Regions from separate parts of the Streptomyces sp. NPDC002701 genome, predicted to be linked through region 4. Evidence: riboswitches for the same ligand, from Rfam matches in the RefSeq annotation. Region 4 holds a riboswitch; each other region holds the start of a gene.

Region 1 (3,201 bases), on a different contig from region 4:
CAACTGCCGGACGCGCGCGTGCAGATCACCGGCGGCGCCGGGTACGACGACTCGGGCCTGTTGCGACTGGAGCCGGGGGAGAGCTTCGTCACCCCGGTCTTCGCGGGGCTGTGGAGCGACGGCGGCTTCGGCGGGGCGAGCCGCGCCTGGCACGCGTACCAGCGCGCGTACGTGATCCCGGACGCGGACCGATACCGGCCCGTGCTCTACAACTCCTGGGAGGCCACGGAGTTCGACATCTCCGAGGAGCAACAGCGCGCCCTCGCCCGCCGGGCCGCCGACATGGGGGTCGAGCTGTTCGTGGTCGACGACGGCTGGTTCGGGGCGCGCACCAGCGACCGGGCCGGGCTCGGGGACTGGACGCCCAATCCGGACCGCTTCCCCGGCGGCCTCAAGCCGCTGGGCGACCACGTGCACGGGCTCGGGATGCGGTTCGGTGTCTGGGTCGAGCCCGAGATGGTCAACGCGGACAGCGACCTGTACCGCGCGCACCCGGACTGGGTGCAGTTCCAACCGGGACGGAAGAGGACGGAGCTACGCAATCAGCTCGTCCTGAACCTCGCCCGCGAGGACGTCCAGGAGTACCTGTGGGACCAGCTCGACACGCTGCTCTCCAGTGCCCCGATCGACTACGTGAAGTGGGACTTCAACCGCTGCTTCACCGACGCGGGCTGGCCGGGCGAGGCGTACCCGCAGAGGCTGTGGGTGGACCATGTGCACGCTCTGTACGCCCTGTTGGACCGGCTGCGGGCGGCCCATCCGGGAGTGGCCTTCGAATCCTGCTCGGGCGGCGGCGGCCGGATCGACCTCGGAATCATGTCCCGTACGGACCAGGTGTGGACATCCGACAACACGGACCCGCTCGACCGGCTCGCCATCCAGCACGGGTTCAGCCAGGTGCATCCCGCGCGGGTGATGGCCGCCTGGGTCACCGACAGCCCGAACACGCAGCTCAACGGACGCGTCAGCTCGCTGCGTCTGCGGTTCGTCAGCGCGATGACCGGCGTGCTGGGAGTCGGCGGCGACCTGACCCGGTGGAGCGACGGGGAACTGGCCGAGGCGCGGGGCTGGGTGGAGCTCTACAAGGAGATCCGGCCCGTCGTGCAGGGTGGTGACCTGTACCGGCTGCGGGCGCCCGAGGGCGGCCTGAGCGCCGTGCAGTACGTCCGTGGCGCGGAGGTCGTCGTCCTGGCCTGGCTCCAGGCGCAGCACTACGGTGAACCGCTTCCGCCGCTCAGGCTGCGCGGCCTCGACGCGAGGGCGTCGTACGAATGCCTCGAAACGGGCGAAGTGCACCGGGGTGCGGTGCTGTTGCACCACGGGGTGCGGACGGGGCTGCGTGGGGACCTGGATGCGGCAGTTATCCGACTGCGTCGCATGTGACTGTTGTGTCCGTAATGGAGCTTTCGTTCCAACTCGCCCTCGGGTGAGGGCTCCTGGGGCGGCCGTGGTGAGCAGTGTCATAGTCGTGACGTTCCGCTGTCGCCATGCTCGCGTAAGTCCGCTTTGTTTCCTGGGGCGCAGCGGACGCGGCGGTCCCCCGGTTCACACACGGTGACGGGTAGGCACACCTGGGATCAAGAAAACGGAGCACACAGGAAACCCCAGAGGTTGTTCCCGCCTCTCCATGTCGCTTACGTTCACCTCCAATCCGGACGGACGCCCAATCCTGCCGCCGCCCGGAATCCGCACTCACCCGTACGAGGCAGGAGCGGGGGACCCACAGGTACGACGCCTGTTCCGGTCTCCGGAACGGCTAGGGGTTAAGCCGCGCGCAAGCACGGCCGGGCATCTCCAGCTCGCACCCGACAGCTCACCTCGCAGGCGCCGGAGAGGAATTCGTCATGCCCGCGAAGGGTAAGCACCGCCGTCCCAAGGCCCAGCGTCTCACTCGCTCCATAGCCGCCGCCGGAACCGGGGGCGCCGCACTGGCCCTGCCGCTCCTCGGCGCGGCCGGAGCGCACGCGGCGACTCCGCAGTCCGCCGCCGACTCCGTCCCGAGTACCTCGAATGCCGCGGGCAAAGCCCCGGAATCCGCTCCGGCCGCCGAGAAGAAGGCCGAAGCGCGAAAGGGCGAGGCCAAGAAGGTCACGACCAGGACGTACGCCGTGCGGTCGGGCGACTCCCTGTCGAAGATCGCCGACACGCAGGACGTCACCGGCGGCTGGAAGAAGCTGTACGCGGACAACCGCACCTCGATCGGCGGTGACCCGTCGCTCATCCACCCGGGTCTGAAGCTCGCGCTCGGCGGCAAGGCCGCCGCCACCCCGAGCACCGGCTCCAGCACCTCCGGGTCCGGCCAGTCCGCCGACAGGAAGACGGACACGGACAAGAAGGCGGCCCCGAGCAAGAAGACGACGACCACGGCGTCCAGGACGGCGGCCACCGCGACCGCCACCGGCTTCTCGCTGCCGGTCGCGAGCCCCACGGTCGGCACCCCGTACAAGATGTCCGGCAGCATGTGGTCCAGCGGCTACCACACCGGCGTCGACTTCGTGGTTCCCACCGGCACCTCCCTGAAGGCCGTCGGCGCCGGCACGGTCGTCTCCGCCGGCTGGGGCGGCGCGTACGGCAACCAGGTCGTCATCCGGCTCGCCGACGGCCACTACGCCCAGTACGCCCACCTGTCCTCCCTCTCCGTCTCGGCCGGTCAGACCGTGACCGGGGGCCAGCAGGTCGGCCTCTCCGGCGCGACGGGCAATGTCACGGGTCCGCACCTGCACTTCGAGATCCGCACCGGCGCGGGCTACGGCTCGGACGTGGACCCGCTGGCCTACCTGCGCGCCAAGGGCGTCTCCCTCTGAGACCGGGCCCGCAGTCGCGGGCCGTACCGCCCGGCTCGTCCGTTCCGAAGGCCGGACCCCCTGATCCCCGGGGTCCGGCCTTCGGCATGCCGTGACGCCGGTGTCCGGGAGCCGCGGCACGATTCGTGTAGGCGCCCGTTATTCCGGGGTTGACCAACACTTGACGCGTGGCTTTTCTCACCGGTCGTCAACCCCTTCCTACGGTCGCGTAGCTCACACCGGAAGGTGAATCATGGGCCGACGTGGCAGACGATTCGAAGAACGACAACAGATCACCGATCGGGTCGTACGTGGCGGTGGGGGACAGCTTCACCGAGGGCGTCGGCGACCCCGGCCCGGACGGGGCGTACGTCGGATGGGCGGACAGGTTCGCGGTGCTGCTCGCGGACCGGCGGCC
Region 2 (3,201 bases), on a different contig from region 4:
ACAAGCACTCCGCCGAGGAGTTCGCCGCCGAGCTGGAGCGCTGCGGCGCCACCCTCGACGCCCACGCCGACCACCCCGGCGTACGCCTCAGCCTCGAAGTCCCCGTCTCCCGGCTGCCCAAGGCGCTCGGCCTGCTCGCCGACGCCCTCAGGGCGCCCGCGTTCGAGGACGGCGAGATCGAGCGGCTGGTGCGCAACCGGCTCGACGAGATCCCCCACGAGACCGCCAACCCGGCCCGCCGGGCCGCCAAGGAGCTGTCCCGGCAGCTCTTCCCGGCGGACTCGCGCATGTCGCGCCCGCGCCAGGGCACCGAGGAGACGGTCACCGCGATCGACTCCGCGGCCGTACGCGCCTTCTACGAGAGGCATGTACGCCCCGCCACGGCCACCGCGGTCATCGTCGGCGACCTCACCGGCGTCGACCTCGACGCCCTGCTCGCGGACACCCTCGGCGCGTGGACCGGATCGCAGGCCGAGGCGCGTCCCGTGCCGTCGGTGACCGCCGACGACACCGGCCGCGTGATCATCGTCGACCGTCCCGGAGCCGTCCAGACGCAGTTGCTCATCGGCCGCGTCGGCGCGGACCGGCACGACCGCGTGTGGCCCGCCCAGGTGCTCGGCACGTACTGCCTCGGCGGCACCCTCACCTCCCGGCTGGACCGCGTCCTGCGCGAGGAGAAGGGATACACCTACGGAGTACGGGCGTTCGGGCAGGTGCTGCGCTCCGCTCCGGACGGGACGGGCATCTCCATGCTCGCCATCAGCGGCTCCGTGGACACCCCGAACACCGGCCCGGCGCTCGACGACCTGTGGAAGGTGCTGCGCACGCTCGCCGCCGAGGGCCTGACGGACGCGGAGCGCGACATCGCCGTGCAGAATCTGGTGGGTGTGGCGCCCCTGAAGTACGAGACCGCGGCCGCCGTCGCGGGCACGCTCGCGGACCAGGTCGAGCAGCACCTGCCGGACGACTTCCAGGCCACGCTGTACCAGCAGCTCGCCGCGACCGGCACCGTGGAGGCCACCGCGGCAGCCGTGAACGCCTTCCCGGTGGACCGCCTGGTGACCGTGCTCGTCGGTGACGCCGCGCAGATCGAGGAGCCGGTCAGGGCCCTCGGCATCGGTGAAGTCAGCGTCGTGACGGCCGAGTAGCGACTGGCCGGTGACCGACAGCGGGTGGGCCCGGGCGACCGACGAGGTGCCCGGGCCTGCCGTTGTCCGCCTTCGTCCATGGTTGCCTGATCTATCCGTATTGGTAGGGAGGTTGCCTGTCTGCTCTGTGGCATGCGCTACAAAAGTGGTGATCCGTTTGTCGTTTGAAAGAGGCGCCGCTTAGCGTCGGTCCGGCTGTTCGTCAGGCAGTGCGCCGCGCCCGCGGCACCGGACAGTCATCGCCGAGTCCCCGTACGGCGCGAGCCAGGGGAGCCGGGGACCCACCGTCCCTGGGGTGAATCGGACGCCCTTCCCGAAGGGGGTCCGTAGGAGACCTTCCTGCTCCGAACCCGTCAGCTAACCCGGTAGGCGAGAAGGAAGGAAAGGACCAGCCACTTCATGGCGTTCACCCGCGCCACGGGGAAGCACCGTCTTCCCAGCCGCATGACACGTACGACCCGTAGGACCGTCGGCGTCGCCGCCCTCGCCACCACCGGCGTCGTGGGCACCCTCGCCGCCCCGGCGTTCGCGGGGGAGAGCTCGGTCGCGCAGACCGGGCACACCGGCCTCACCCAGGCCGTCACCCTCGGCGACTCGGTCGCCCAGGAGATAGACGCACAGGCCACCGCCCAGCGGCAGGCCGCCGAGCAGGACGCCGCCCGCGAGAAGGCCGAGGCCGCCGCGAAGAAGCGCGCCGAGGAGGCCGCGGCGAAGGCCGAGGCCAGGGCCGAGAAGGAGCGCGCGGCGGAGGCCCGCGCCGCCCGTGCGGCCGAGCGCAAGCGCCTCAACGCGTACACCGCGCCGATCGCCGGTTCGTACGTCTCCACCTCCTACAAGGCCGGCGGCGCCGTCTGGTCCTCCGGCAGCCACACCGGCATCGACTTCCACGCCGCCAGTGGCACCGCGGTGCTCGCGGTGGGCTCCGGCACCGTCGTGGAGGCCGGCTGGGGCGGCTCCTACGGCAACCAGGTCGTCCTCAGGATGGCCGACGGCACGTACACCCAGTACGGGCACCTCTCGTCCATCGGTGTCTCGGTGGGCCAGACGGTCACTGCGGGGCAGCAGATAGCCCTCTCCGGGGCGACCGGCAACGTCACGGGGGCGCATCTGCACTTCGAGGCGCGCGCGACCGCGGAGTACGGATCCGACCTGGACCCGATCGCGTACCTCCGCTCGCACGGAGTGAACGTCTGACCCACGGCTCTCGGCGGAAGGCCCCGGCTCACCGAGCCGGGGCCTTCCGCCGGTCGATGCCCCTCGATGCGGGGTGAAGTGGCGTGTGTCCAAAAAATAGCCATGGATTCCGAACCGCCTTCGGAATTTCCCGTTCTCTGCAATAGAGTCGCTGAACAGGCGTCGATCGACCGCGTTTCGCGGGGATTAAGGCGGAGGTCCGGTCATGCGTATTCCCGCGCGCTCGGTATGCACGGCGATCCGGGACGACATCGTCGCGGGTGTCTACGAGCGCGGCAGCCGGCTGACCGAAGAACTGCTCGCACGCCGTTACGGCGTCTCGCGGGTCCCCGTGCGCGAGGCGCTGCGCACCCTGGAGGCGGAGGGCTTCGTGGTGACCCGCCGGCACGCGGGCGCGTGCGTCGCGGAGCCCACGGACCAGGAGGCCGCCGACCTTCTGGAGATGCGCGTGCTGCTGGAGCCGCTGGGCGCCGCCCGCGCCGCCCAGCGCCGCACCGAGGCCCATCTCAAGGTGCTGCGCGGCCTGGTCAGGCTGGGGCAGGAGCGGGCCAGGCGGGGCAACAGCGAGGATCTGCGCTCGCTCGGCGGCTGGTTCCACGAGACGCTCGCGCAGGCATCCGGCAGCCCGGCGCTGACCTCGACGCTCAACCAGCTGCGGCACAAGATCGCCTGGATGTACTCGGTCGAGGCGCCCGCGCACCCCGCCGAGTCGTGGACCGAGCACGGGGCCATCGTGGACGCCGTCGCCCGCGGCGACAGCGACCGGGCCCGGTCGGTCACGGCGCTGCACGCCGAGCGGGCGACGACCGCGCACCGGCTGCGCTTTCCCGGCGGGCACCGCGCCGAGCGTGTGAGGACT
Region 3 (3,201 bases), on a different contig from region 4:
ACGCAGGTCGGTGCCCGGCGTCTTGCCCGACTCGTGCGAGTCGCTCGCGATGTCCAGTACGTCGTCGGCGAGCTGGAAGGCGACGCCGAGCCGCTCTCCGTACTGCGTCAGCACGTCGACGACCGTCTCGTCGGCGCCCGACATCATCGCGCCGAACCGTCCGGCCACGGCGATCAGCGAGCCGGTCTTGCCGCCGAGCACGTCCATGTAGTGGTCGACCGGGTCCCTGCCGTCGCGCGGTCCGGCGGTCTCCAGGATCTGGCCGGTGACCAGTCTCTCGAAGGCTTCCGCCTGGATGCGTACGGCCTCGGGGCCCAGGTCGGCCAGGATGTGCGAGGCACGGGCGAAGAGGAAGTCACCGGTGAGGACCGCGACGGAGTTCCCCCACCGGCTGTTGGCACTGGGCACCCCACGGCGCACGTCCGCCTCGTCCATCACGTCGTCGTGGTACAGCGTGGCGAGGTGGGTCAGCTCGACCACGACCGCCGAGGGCACGACACCCGGCGCGTACGGGTCACCGAACTGGGCGGCGAGCATCACGAGCAGCGGGCGGAACCGCTTGCCGCCCGCCCGTACGAGGTGCTGTGCGGCCTCCGTGATGAACGGGACGTCGCTCTTGGTGGCCTCGAGCAGTCCCTCCTCGACAGCCGCCAGTCCGGCCTGGACATCGGCTTCGAGAGCCTGGTCCCGCACGCTCAGCCCGAACGGCCCGACGACGGTCACGAGGGTCTCCTGTCTGCTGACGCTCTCAACGGCGGTCTCTGGATGTTCTGGGTGTTTCAGGTGCTGTAGGTGCTGTGGATGCCGTAGGTGTTTGTCGATGTGTCGCTGCTGGCACTCAAGTCAGCGTATCCGGTCGTCTTTCGATCACGATGAGCGCCCGCCCGTCACCCGCCCTCGCCCTGCCGGACACGCTCCACCTGGTCCCTTTTGCCCCATCGGCCAGGCCGGTCGGTATCGGATCACGGAAGGTATGTTCTTGATCTGCCGATATACCTTATATGACCGATACATCTCGAAAGAGGCACGCTTTCAGGCAAGAGCGCCGATCACTCCACGCCCCCCGCGTTCCCCCCGAGGGCGGAACCAAAGCCCCACGCGCCCATGCCGTACCCCCGGCCCTGCCGCCTGATCCGCCGTCACGGTCACGGCCAGGCACTTCGTCCGGCATTCACGCGACCCGAATTCCCCAGCATCGAGGCCCCGTTCTGGACACTCCGGATTCCGGCCGGACGAATTCCATTGCGGGCCGGACGAGTTCACGCGCGCACCGAATGATCACGAAAGACCGGGCACATTCCCGGTCCACCACGGGGGAAGAAAGGCCACCCATTCCGATCGCCCCACTTGTCCGAATTGCCAAGTTGTTTCGCTGATTCGGCATCCGAATCAGTGAATTGGGTCACGTCCGCCCGAACTGATCATTTTGTCCGGGCCACCGACTTCCGTTCGCGAAAGGCAAGTTGAACTTCGCCCTCCGCATGGATCAAGAGATGTGTCCCAGCCGAGGCTGGTCGTAGCCGTCCGAGCGCGAATTCGGGGCTTGTTCGCGACATGTGCTCTCGCATACGTTCTCGTCACTCCGGACGGATCGCCTAATCCTGCCACCGCCCGGAACACCAGCCATCCATTCACTCGCGTACGGCAGGAGCGGGGAAACCAGGTAAGTCGCCGGACCGGATATCGGCACGGCTAGGGGTGTAGTCGCGTACCGCACGCGGCCGGGCATCTCCCGCCCGAACCCGACAGCTCACCTCGTAGGCGTCGGAGAGGAATTTCGTCATGCCCACACGAGGTAAGCACCGCCGTCCCCGAACGAACACCCTCACGCGTGGCATCGTCGCCGCGGGCACGGGCGGAGTCGCGCTCGCGCTCCCCCTCGTGGGGGCGACCGGAGCCCACGCCGCACAGCCGGCCCAGGCAGCGCAGACAGCGCAGGCGGCCCAGGCCGCTCCGAACGCGGTCCCGCAGGTCTCGCTGGTCACCTACGAGGTGGTCAAGGGCGACACGCTGTCGAAAATCGCCAAGGCGCACACCGCCAGCGACTGGAAGAAGCTCTACAAGGCCAACCGCGCGGTCATCGGCAGCGACCCGGCACTCATCCGCCCCGGCACCGAGCTGACCGTGGGCACGAAGAACGCCGGCTCCTCCGCGAAGACCGCCCAGGCGGCCAAGACATCCGCCGTCACCCCGGCCGCCGCGAAGACCTACACGAACGACCTCGACGGCTGGATCAGGGAGTCGCTGGACGTCATGGCCCAGCACGGCATCCCGGGCACCTACGACGGCATCCACCGCAACATCATCCGCGAGTCGTCGGGCAACCCGCAGGCCATGAACAACTGGGACTCCAACGCGGCCGCCGGTACGCCGTCCAAGGGGCTCCTCCAGGTCATCGACCCGACCTTCGCGGCCTACCACGTGAGCGGCACGTCGCTCGACCCCTTCGACCCGGTCGCCAACATCACGGCGGCGTGCAACTACGCCGCCGACAGGTACGGCTCGATCGACAACGTCTTCGGGGCCTACTGACCGACGGCGCCCGGAGCCGCGTTCCGGCCGGCCCCTTGTCCGGCGCCCTGTCCCGCCTGTCCGGCTTGGCGGCCGCCCCCGCGACCGGCTTGCCTGCCGACGAGGGCGCCGGTCGGCCGGGCGGCCCCGTCGCGCCGACCCGCCCGGTCGCTCGGGTCGGCCTGCTCGGCCTGCTCGGCGCGGTCGGCGCGGTCGGCGCGGTCGGCGCGGTCGGCGCGGTCGGCGCGGTCGGCGCGGTCGGCCGAGAACATCCGTTCCAACACCACCGCGATGCCGTCGTCCTCGTTCGAGAGGGTGATCTCGTCGGCGACGGACTTGAGCTCGGGGTGGGCGTTGGCCATCGCTACGCCGCGCGCGGCCCAGTCGAACATGGGGATGTCGTTGGGCATGTCCCCGAAGGCGATGGTCTGCGCCGGCGTCAGGCCCAGCCGCCTGGCGGCGAGCGCGAGCCCCGTCGCCTTCGTGATGCCGCATGGCTGAAGTTCGACGGTGCCGGGACCGGACATCGTGACGGTGGCGAGGGAACCGATCACTCCGCGGGCGGCGGTCGCCAACGCGTCGTCGGAGAGCAGGGGATGCCGCAGCAGCACCTTGCTGATGGGCCGCGTCCACAGGTCGTCGCGGCGTCGCACCCGTTCCGCCGGAAGCGTCGGGTGCGGCATCTCGTAG
Region 4 (3,201 bases):
GCCCGGCGCTGGAGTACGCAGCCAGGGTGACGGCCCCGCCCCCGGCGCCGTCACCCTGGCCCGGGTACGGGTACCCGCAGGGATACCCGGCATACAACCCGTACCGCTCCTAGCCCCTGTCGTCACAGACGAGCCGGAACCCGAACCGTTCGGTTCGGGTTCCGGCTCGATGGAACAAAGACAGCCGCTGCTGTACGAGTTGCTACGGGTTGATCCGAGTTGCTACGGGTTGAGCCCGTTGCCCCGCAGCCAGGCCATCGGGTCCACCGGCGCACCACCGCTGGTGTAGACCTCAAGGTGAAGGTGCGCGCCGGTGACGTTCCCGGTCGCGCCCACACGGCCGATGACGTCGCCGGTGCTGACCTTCTGCCCGACGCTGACGCCGATCGACGACTGGTGGGCGTACCAGATCTCCGTACCGTCGTCGAGCGTGAGCACCGTGCGGTAGCCGTACGAGCCGTTCCAGCCCGCTTCTGTGATCGTGCCGCTGTGAACCGCCTTGAGCGGGGTACCCGTGGGAGCGGCGAAGTCCAGACCCGTGTGCTGGCCTGAGGACCACAGCGAACCGGCCTGGCCGTACGTCGAGGTGATCGTGTACGAGGAGGTGGGCAGCGTGTACTGCTTGGCGAGCTCGGCGAGGCGCGCGGCCTCGGCCTTCGCCCTGGCCTCTTCTTCCTTCTTCTCCTTGGCCGCGGCGGCCTTGGCCTTCGCCGCCTCCTGCTCCTTGGCCGCGAGCGTGGCGGCCTTCTTCGCGGCGGCGGCCTCGGCGGCCGCCTGGGCCTCGCGGTCGACCTGGTCCTGCTGGAGCTCGGCCTGGAGCATGATGCGGGCGCGCAGGGCCTCGCCGGCGTCCGCGTTGCCCTGCTCGGCGTCGGCGGTGGTGAGGCCGGCGGCGGTGAGCGGCGTGCTGGAACCCTCGGGGACCTCGTCGTCCGAGATCAGCGAGCCCACGTTCGGCAGGTCGGGGACCGAGATCGACACCGGCGGCTTGCCGGTCTGCGCGGTGGCCATACCGCCCGCGCCGACGGCGGCTATGACACCGACGCCCAGGACGGTCGAGCTGCGCGCGAGTCCTCCGCCACGCTGCTTGGAGACGCGGTGCCGGCCGCGGACGGGAAGGACGGTGTCCGCACTGGGATTCCAGACCTCCCAGGTCTCCTCGTCCTTGGGGGCACCGAAGGCGAAGGTGTCGGGCTTCTTCTCACCCGAGGTCTCACCCGTCAACTCGTTCGGCACGAACGAGGGTGCGGGCGCAGGCCGATTGGACGCCACGTGGGCGCGCTCCTTTCCTTCCTTCTCGCCTACCGGGTTAGCTGACGGGTTCGGAGCAGGAAGGTCTCCTACGCGCGTCAACCGCGGTGTACTCCACCGCGAAAGACACGCGATTCACCCCATGTAGGTGGTTCCCCGGTTCCCTTGCGGGATTCGGCGCGTGCGCACGGAGCCGTCTCTTGTGACGGCTGGGACGACCGCGCTGCGTTATCGAACGTTAATAGACCGAGGCACCTGATTCCAAGCTGTTCTTGATGATCGTTACGGCTCCTGGCCTGGACCAACAGGACGTCAGCGGGGTAAATCGGGCGAGTCGATCGCCGTTCACGGGCACCAATTTTGCTGACGATGTGTCAGCCGTTGTGCGCAGGGGCGTCATTCGACTACTGCAGGTGATATAGCCCTCGTAAAATCACCACACGCACCCCACGCACCCCACGCAGCACATGCCGCACACGCACGGCACGCAGCACCCGCAGTGTGGGGCACGGCGGGCCGGGATCACGGCCGTCGCACGGCGAGCAGCGCCATGTCGTCCGTGCTCCCGCCCCCGGTGTGCCGGTCGACATCGGCCACCAGCTCGGTGAGCAGCGCGTCGGGGCCGGTGAAGAACCGCCCGGCCAGCCGTCGCGCCGGATCGAAGAAGTCGCCCCGTTCGTCCCGGGCCTCGGAGAGTCCGTCCGTGTGGAAGAGCAGCATGGCCCCGCACGGGAACTCCGCCTCCTGCACGCGGTCGGGCCAGGCCCCGAGGTCGCCCATGCCGAGGGGCAGCGCGGGCTCCGCCGCGGCGAGCGTGCGCACGGTTCCGTCGGGAAGCAGGAGGAGGGGCCCGGGGTGGCCGCGGTTGACCAGGCGTACGCCCTGGGTGCCGTGCGGGATCTCGGCGAGCACGGCGGTGATGAAGCCTTCGAAGACCTCGACGCTGTCCCGCCGGACTCCCTCGCGCGTCAGTGCCCGCTCCAGCCGCTGGGCGACCGCCCCCAAGGTGGCCTCCTGTTCGGCGGCCTCGCGGAAGGCCCCGATGACGACGGCCACGGCCGCCACCGCGCCCATGCCCTTCCCTCGTACGTCCCCCACGACGAGCCGGACGCCGTAGGAGGTGTCCTGCACGGCGTACAGGTCACCTCCGATGAGGGCGTCGGCCTGCGCCGCCACGTATCTGACCGCGAGGTCGAGCCCGCCGGTCCGCGCGGCCGGTTCGGGCAGTACGGCCCGTTGGGCGGCCTCGGCGATCTCGTGCGCGGAGGCGAGGCGGGCGTTGCCCAGGGTCACCAGCCGGTTGATGACGACGGCGAGGCAGGCGACCGTGGCCACGGTGGCGATCTCGGTGACGGCACTCGCGTCGATGGTGAACCGCAGGGTCGCAAGGACCATGGCAGTCGTCCCCGCGATGCCCGTCCACACGGTGGCGCGGAGTGACAGGAGCGGTGCGGCGACAAGCAGGGCGGCGGTGAGGAAGGGGGCCGCGGTGAAGTACCGCGGGGTGAGGAGGTCGTAGAGGACACCCGCGACGATCAGGAGCGCCGGCAGCACGCGGACGGATTCGCGGGTGTACGACAGGGACCGCCTCTCGGGCGCCGCGACGGAGCCGGGCGCCGGATCGGCGGAGGGCTCGGCGGAGGCTTCGGCGGAGGCGGAGGGCTCGGCGGAACCCGGCGCCCGCTGCTCGCCCGCTCGACGCCCGTTCACCTGTCTCCTGCCCTCGGCCTGCGTCCAGCGTTCCGGGAGCGGGAGCGCGGGGCGAGCCGACGGGGACCGGGCGGGTGAGCGCCACCTCGTCCGACGTGCGGGCGCACGCCCCCCGGACGATGGACGGGGAGACGTGGACGGGAAAACACCTGAGGCCGGAATCCCATGGATTCCGGCCTCAGGTCTTCAGTAGCGGGGACAGGATTTGAACCTGCGACCTCTGGGTTATGAGCCCAGCGA

The links. A riboswitch is a leader RNA that binds a small molecule or an ion and turns the genes downstream of it on or off. The one in region 4 is predicted to bind cyclic di-AMP.
Region 1: it holds a riboswitch for cyclic di-AMP, as region 4 does, so the genes downstream of both, ACFYXC_RS07035 (peptidoglycan DD-metalloendopeptidase family protein) here and ACFYXC_RS15855 (M23 family metallopeptidase) in region 4, are expected to answer to the same signal.
Region 2: it holds a riboswitch for cyclic di-AMP, as region 4 does, so the genes downstream of both, ACFYXC_RS28700 (M23 family metallopeptidase) here and ACFYXC_RS15855 (M23 family metallopeptidase) in region 4, are expected to answer to the same signal.
Region 3: it holds a riboswitch for cyclic di-AMP, as region 4 does, so the genes downstream of both, ACFYXC_RS33535 (LysM peptidoglycan-binding domain-containing protein) here and ACFYXC_RS15855 (M23 family metallopeptidase) in region 4, are expected to answer to the same signal.

What each region holds. Positions count from the first base shown of each region.
Region 1 covers NZ_JBIAQL010000002.1:614,599-617,799, forward strand. The annotation lists gene ACFYXC_RS07030 (alpha-galactosidase) at 1-1,383, shown strand, start outside; cyclic di-AMP (ydaO/yuaA leader) riboswitch at 1,684-1,840, shown strand; gene ACFYXC_RS07035 (peptidoglycan DD-metalloendopeptidase family protein) at 1,845-2,804, shown strand; gene ACFYXC_RS07040 (SGNH/GDSL hydrolase family protein) at 3,047-3,201, shown strand, end outside.
Region 2 covers NZ_JBIAQL010000013.1:115,070-118,270, forward strand. The annotation lists gene ACFYXC_RS28695 (M16 family metallopeptidase) at 1-1,148, shown strand, start outside; cyclic di-AMP (ydaO/yuaA leader) riboswitch at 1,379-1,535, shown strand; gene ACFYXC_RS28700 (M23 family metallopeptidase) at 1,548-2,342, shown strand; gene ACFYXC_RS28705 (GntR family transcriptional regulator) at 2,548-3,201, shown strand, end outside.
Region 3 covers NZ_JBIAQL010000019.1:117,761-120,961, reverse strand. The annotation lists gene ACFYXC_RS33540 (polyprenyl synthetase family protein) at 1-723, opposite strand, end outside; cyclic di-AMP (ydaO/yuaA leader) riboswitch at 1,612-1,777, shown strand; gene ACFYXC_RS33535 (LysM peptidoglycan-binding domain-containing protein) at 1,783-2,532, shown strand; partial or broken gene ACFYXC_RS33530 (HAD family hydrolase) at 2,778-3,201, opposite strand, start outside.
Region 4 covers NZ_JBIAQL010000005.1:18,178-21,378, forward strand. The annotation lists gene ACFYXC_RS15850 (PrsW family intramembrane metalloprotease) at 1-113, shown strand, start outside; gene ACFYXC_RS15855 (M23 family metallopeptidase) at 223-1,272, opposite strand; cyclic di-AMP (ydaO/yuaA leader) riboswitch at 1,284-1,441, opposite strand; gene ACFYXC_RS15860 (PP2C family protein-serine/threonine phosphatase) at 1,774-2,961, opposite strand; tRNA gene ACFYXC_RS15865 (tRNA-Met) at 3,152-3,201, opposite strand, start outside.